2 regions of the Paenibacillus sp. WG02 genome follow, and region 1 is predicted to be linked to the other one. Evidence: riboswitches for the same ligand, from Rfam matches in the RefSeq annotation. Region 1 holds a riboswitch; the other holds the start of a gene.
What was found. Region 1 has a riboswitch for cyclic di-GMP ahead of ACBP55_RS28475 (hypothetical protein). Riboswitches for the same ligand answer to the same signal wherever they lie in the genome.

Region 1 (3,424 bases):
TGTGCTAACTCCACTCCATTCCCCCCTGTCCCCATTTAGTGAAAAACCGCATTCCGGGAACTCCCCATCCTGCGGTCCGTTGCATTCATTTTATCCGTCTGTTCTCATCGTTTCAACAATTTTCTTCAAAACTTCCTCAGCCTGCACATAGTCAACTTGGCAAGTACCAGCTGCATGATGACCGCCTCCGCCATTTTGGAGCATCAAGTTACCAATATTCGTTTTCGACGTACGATTCACAATACTGTGACCACAAGCAAAGACGCAGTTTTGTTTATTTCGGCCATCGACGACCCAAATTGAGATATTTTGCTCCGGATACAGCGCATACACCATGAACCGGTTCCCTGGATAGATGGTCTCCACATCACGAAGGTCTGTAATAATAACATTGCCTTCCGTCCGCGTATAGGTTTGAAGCATATCACGATATAAGGCATCTAATTCAAAATAACGCGCCACACGCTCTTTCACATCCGGCAATTCCATGATCTCATGAACGGACATCGTTGCACAGTGCTCCACAAGCTCTTCCATCAATTGATAATTACTGATCCGATAATCGCGATAGCGCCCTAAGCCCGTTCTAGCATCCATGATAAAAGATAATAGGTCCCATCCGCTCGGATTCAAAATATCTTCTTTACTGAATTGTGCCGAATCCGCTTTATCCACCCCGCGCATAATATCATCGATATCGCCGAACGTCTCCCATCCTCCATAGTAATCATAAACAACACGTGCCGCACTTGGCGCGATTCGGGTCTCCCCTTTGAATTCAACCTTCTCACCCATCCGTTCAAGTTCACTGGAATGATGATCGAACCACAAGCCACAGCCCGCTACATAAGGGACATTGGCCAAAATATCGTTTTCCGAAACCTCAATCAAACCGTCCTGCATATCTTTGGGATGGACGAATTTCATTTCATCCACCATGTTTAACTTTTTGAAAAGCATCGCACATACTAAACCGTCAAAATCCGAACGTGTGATTAATCTCATGCTATGTATCCCCCTAATAATAGTTCCTAAGCACTACTTAAATCTATGAATTCCATTATATCAGCACTTGTCAATTTGTGACAATGATTTTGTCTTTACATTTTCCTTACAGCTAGAAACAAAAAAAACAGTACACCTAGATAGGCTGTACTGTTCTTAACTTGGATGATAAACATTGATAAAGCCTTGTCAAAAATGCTTCAATTTGCGGCATCGGCGGCATTTTTACAGATAGCTTAACTTCGCCCTTCCAGTAGAAAATCAAGATGCTATTGTTTCTCCCGTGAAACATTTCTACATCCCAACAAGCTTCATTTAACGCGTATTCTTCCCGATTAATCATGAGTTTTGGTCCATCCGTGGAAGGCACCAAACGGGCAACATGATTACCACATAGCGAAGTCACTTTTTGTTCTTCTTGTAGTATTCCTTCAGATTGCATGCTGCTGGATCCTCCTTTTATTTTTACGTAAATTTGTTATGACAGAGAAAAACCCCACCATAGTGAACCGATCGGAGGGGTTCTGATGTTGATACCCAATCGTTCGGCGGCTGGCTGGCTGCGAGTCCGGTTTGCAGGACAAGGAAGCCCCTTTAGCTTTGCGTCACTGGCTTTCGCCAGCTTTGCCTTTGTCGAGATGTCTGACTAAATGCCTGAAGAGCTACGAGCAATAAATATCTACACTCTCAAGGATACGGGAACTCGTTTTGAAATCGAATAGTTCCTAAGAACTAATTTTGCAATATTTTTCAAAAATTTTCTTTTTTCGACGTATTATTCACTGATATTTGACGAATATTGCCTTTCCAGTAGAAAATGGATCCCGCAATCGTAAGAACGGCCATAAGAACATACAACGTATTTCCACCAAAAGAAACGAGCAAGAACCCACCTACCCAAGGTCCAATAAAGTGGCCTATGTTTGTTAATGTTTGAGCGCCAAAATATGTGCCACGCATATGCTCGGGAGCTAATTTGTCAATCAACATATTAGCAGCGGGGTAATTTAGAATCTCGCCAAGGGTGAAAATACCCATCGAAATAATAAGCCATACCAACGAGTGGGAAAAGGCAAAGCCAACATCCCCTAACGCAAACATTAGGTTGCCAACAATAATGGCAGTAAGTGGCGTGTACTTTTCGGCCCAACGAGTAAGTGGAATCTGCATGGCAATAACCACTATGGCATTCACACTCATTAAGATCGCAAACATTTTCACACCATCTACAAAGTTGCGCTCCAAATATTGCGAAAGTGTCACCATCACCTGGGAGTAACCGATTGCTCCAATAATACCGCCAAGGATGTACAAGCGAAAAGTCATATCACTTCGAATCACTCGCAAAGCAGAACCAAAGGTAACCGAAGATTTCTTCTCACCCTCGATTTTCTTGATGCCAAAAGCGATGAGCAGTGCGTAAAGTGTGACCGCATAAATAAAATAAATGGTTCCAGTAATGAGAAAAGGCAGCGCACCATTCATCGTAGCGAAAAAAGCACCCAAAAGTGGTCCCACAGCAACACCAACATTGATAGCCATATACCGCATCGAAAATACTTTAAGTCTTTTCGCAGGTTCTGTAAGGTCTGCCATCAACGCCTGTGAAACGGGCTCATAAAAGGAGCGGCACAAGCCGTTCAGCATATTGAGCAGCATAAACAGGATGGGTAATTTAACCACGCCAAAGCCTAAGAACACGAACGCCCAGCCAAAAAGAGCAGCCAGCATGATAATGCGCCTTCCGAATCGGTCCGACAAGGTGCCCCCGATAAAACCGCCTACGGTCCCAGCCAAGGAACCCATACCGATGACAATTCCGATCATCACCGCACTCATCGACGTATGCCTAGATAAATAAATCGCGAGAAAAGGCAAGCTCATGGAGGACGCAGCCCTAGCCATTACGGTTCCAAGAATTAACGTATGTACAATGGGATGATAAGAACTTAGAAAACCACGTAACCGATTCATTTGAAAGGACTCCTATCGCTGCTTAATTTACCGTAGGTCAAAGAAATCGACACCGAATTTCAATTATACACGAAAAATGACGATATGTGTCTCCAATTTATTCTAATTTTCGAAACTGTGGAGATTGGGCGTTCGGGTTCGTGGCAGGATGGTTGGGGTTGGGGTTGATTCGCGACAAGCATTGATGCAAAAAGTACATCAAAATTTGTTAAAAGTGACACTTTGGGCGAGTAATCATGCATTTTGTACATCAAATTCAGACTGAATCTGGCTTTTGAGCCTGAATCGGTTAATTTTGATGTAGTTTTTGCAGCTTCTGCCTAGCGAAGGGGTAGTTTTAGCAGAAATACCTGCACTTTTTGCATCAAGTTACAGACTGCGGGAGGCTAGAATGTCTTCTTGGGTAAGATGGTGGGGGCCGGCGTAAGAGATATCACCATTTGTG
Region 2 (3,424 bases), 2.2 Mb from region 1:
GAGGAAGTGTTATTTTGGACAAACAACCTGTACTCATACTTTCAAAAACAAGTACTGAAAAAATTCTGGATGGATTCTCCGTCCTAGTCATTTTGAGTATTTTTGCTTATTTAGCCTATGTCTGGACCCTGATACCAGAACGCATACCGATACATATTAATGGTCAAGGGAAAGAAGATGGTTGGGGAAACAAATATAGTCTTATTCTGCTGCCAGTGATGACTTTGATCCTATATATAGGTTTAACAGTCTTAAGCAAATACCCCCATACGTTTAATTATCCTTACAAAATTACCGATGAAAATGCCAACCGGCAATATGTAAATGCACGCTTATTTATGCACTGTCTAAAGATGCTGATCGTTGTGATGTTCGGGTTTGTCGAATGGACTCTTATTCAAATTGCATGGGGAAAAAGTTTTGCTTTAAATATGTGGGTATTTAGCATTGTACTGCTTTTCATTCTGGGTACGATTATTTACTTCGTCATTCGATCCATAAAACTCAAGTAAATCTTATTCAATGAATACCTCATATTTGATAAAAGGAAGAGGATGCTGAAATGACAGTTTACATTGGTTTTCTGCGTGGTATTAACGTAGGAGGAAAGAACAAGATCAAGATGGCGGATTTGAAAAAGACACTGGAAGGGGCGGGACTTGCTAAGGTGCAAACGTATTTGCAGAGCGGCAATGTCTTGTTCATGTCGGAGGAGGCGGTAGAACCGCTGCGCCAGCGTATCGAGCAGGAGATCAGCAAAGCCGTAGGCGTCTCACCTTCGGTCATTTTGCGTACGATAGAGGAGCTGGCGCAGATTCTTGCGACTTGTCCATTTGAAGCGGATGCTTTATTAGAAGGCGAAACGATCCAAATCTCTGTGCTATCGGAAGATCCTCCGCAGCAAACCTCTGACATCTTGTCCAAAGGAATCAGTGATGTGGATGAATTCCAGATCAAAGGGCGTGAGATTTATTTTCTATTTCGTCAAAGTGTTCTGGATTCTAAACTTGCGAGCAATATCCAGAAGCTTGGGGATACGGCGACAACACGCAATTGGAATACGATGAATAAACTGGCTGAGTTGGCAGCGGCGATGCAGAATTAGATGCAGGAACTTCTAAGCTTTACCGCGTAATTTACGGAAAAATTGGGTCAGCATCGTTGAACACTCTTCTTGCAAGACGCCGCTAACGACATCGACACGATGATTGAACCGGTCCTCCTGCAGTAAATTCATGAGCGTTCCGGCACAGCCAGCCTTCGGATCAATGGTGCCGTAGATGACCTGCGGAATCCGCGATTGCACAATCGCGCCCGCACACATCGGACAAGGCTCTAGGGTAACATAGAGCTGGCAATCCAAAAGACGCCAGGCCCCAAGATGTTCGCTCGCTTGTTTGATGGCGATCATTTCGGCATGAGCGAGAGGATCTAGGGTTGTTTCACGTAAATTGTAGCCGCGGCCAATGATTTGACCTTGATGGACAATAACCGCTCCAATCGGTACTTCTCGGATGGCTTCAGCTTTGAGAGCCTCGAGAATGGCTTCTTTCATCCATGGGATATGTTCATCCACAGGGGGACACCTCGCTAGTATATTTTTATCCACATGTGCATAACAATCGAACATTCATTCCGTTGTTAACAACCTGTGGATAGCTTTGTGGATAACTTAAAAAGCTGTGGATACTTAATCTTTCTACATTACATACAACAAAAAGAACAGTGATGCAAGGAATTTTGTTGATAATAGCATCTGGGCTAGGTATAATGATAGATATTAGTAGGTCTTTTAGACCATATTGAACGTGATAGGTAGAAATAAGATAGCAAGGTTCGAAAATGGCAAACTTGTTGAAAAGCAAGGACGCAAAGCTGAGGGTCTACGGTTCCATTGGAACTATGGCAGCCTGGTTACCGAAAATCGATGCTTTTTTGATTAAGGTAATAGGCTGCTCCTACATACGGGGCAGTCTATTTTTATATAGGGAACAACTTGGGTAAAGGGAGAGGTGTTAATTATAATGGCCAAAGGATATAACGTCATGAAATATTACGGAAGCAAGGAGGGATATGACGCTGATGTGCTGATCGATAGTAAGGCTGTGTTGGGAAAGGACGATTTCGTAGCCACGGGCGTGCTAACCTATGCACTAGGAGACATTATAGAGGTAGAATTACCGGAATACGATGTCTTTCAACTTGGTGATAAAGCGAAAATGACGGTTTATACCAAATCCGGCTTGTTTGTGATGAATACAACCGTTGTTGCCAAAGAATTCGGCTCGGTCATAGTCATTAATCCACCTGAAAATCGGAAGAAGTTCGCAGAAAAACGGGAATTCCCACGTGTGGATGTGGAACATACAGGTCTCTTATTCGGGCTTAAGGATATGAATAAAAGGAATAAACATCAATTTGAGAACCCGCTTGGTATCTCAATCAAAAATATATCCATCAACGGCTTAGGTTTTACCATAAATGATAATGCTATGATTGATAAAATTGTTCAAAAGCATTCGCAGCTTGAAGTCGAGTTGGATTTGGGCTTTACGATGCCTTGTTCGATGGAAATTGTAAGAAAAGAAAAGGTTGAAAATGGTTTCTATTATGGGGCTAGCTATATCGACATTCCGCAGGAAAAAACCAATGCTTTAAGGGGTTTTATCCTTACCAATCAGATCGAAACTTACTTCATACAGAAGCGGGAAGCGCAATTTAAAAAAGCAACGGAAAAAAAGTCTGCGGCGAATCAATAGCCTTCAGGCTTTTTTTTGAGGTCCAAGTGCTATATAATAAGAAGGATGATTTTCGAAAATTAAGGAGTTGTAACTACAATGGCTTTGAAAGCAGGTATCGTCGGTCTACCGAACGTAGGAAAATCGACATTGTTTAATGCAATTACACAGGCGGGGGCAGAATCTGCGAATTATCCGTTTTGTACGATCGATCCGAATGTTGGGGTAGTTGAAGTACCAGACGAGAGATTGCAGAAGCTGGTAGAGATTGTTGTGCCTAAGAGCATTGTCCCGACAGCCTTTGAATTCGTAGATATTGCGGGTTTGGTAAAGGGCGCGAGCAAAGGCGAAGGGCTTGGAAATAAATTTTTGGCACACATTCGTGAAGTGGATGCCATTGTGCATGTTGTTCGTTGTTTTGAAGATGATAATATTACCCACGTTTCCGGTAAAGTGGATCCGATCGGCGATATCGAAACGATTAATCTTGAATTAATTTTGGCCGATATTGAGTCGGTTGAGAAGAAGATCGAGCGTTCGCGCAAAAACCTCAAAGGCGGCGACAAAAAGGTTGTTGCTGAAGTGGAGTGTTTAGAGCGTATTAAAGAAGCGCTTTATGCAGATAAACCGGCACGCAGCCTGGATCTCAGCGAAGATGAGAAGGTTCTCGTGCGCGACCTTCATTT

Region 2: linked by a shared signal. The riboswitch ahead of ACBP55_RS00165 (PilZ domain-containing protein) and the one ahead of ACBP55_RS28475 (hypothetical protein) in region 1 are both predicted to bind cyclic di-GMP.

What each region holds. Positions count from the first base shown of each region.
Region 1 covers NZ_AP036016.1:6,283,702-6,287,125, forward strand. The annotation lists gene gloA2 (SMU1112c/YaeR family gloxylase I-like metalloprotein) at 1-14, opposite strand, end outside; gene ACBP55_RS28470 (exopolyphosphatase) at 91-1,005, opposite strand; gene ACBP55_RS28475 (hypothetical protein) at 1,142-1,447, opposite strand; cyclic di-GMP riboswitch class I at 1,550-1,644, opposite strand; gene ACBP55_RS28480 (MDR family MFS transporter) at 1,756-2,979, opposite strand; gene ACBP55_RS28485 (hypothetical protein) at 3,379-3,424, shown strand, end outside.
Region 2 covers NZ_AP036016.1:30,863-34,286, forward strand. The annotation lists gene ACBP55_RS00150 (DUF1648 domain-containing protein) at 15-512, shown strand; gene ACBP55_RS00155 (DUF1697 domain-containing protein) at 563-1,105, shown strand; gene tadA (tRNA adenosine(34) deaminase TadA) at 1,118-1,555, opposite strand; cyclic di-GMP riboswitch class I at 1,835-1,922, shown strand; gene ACBP55_RS00165 (PilZ domain-containing protein) at 2,025-2,759, shown strand; gene ychF (redox-regulated ATPase YchF) at 2,838-3,424, shown strand, end outside.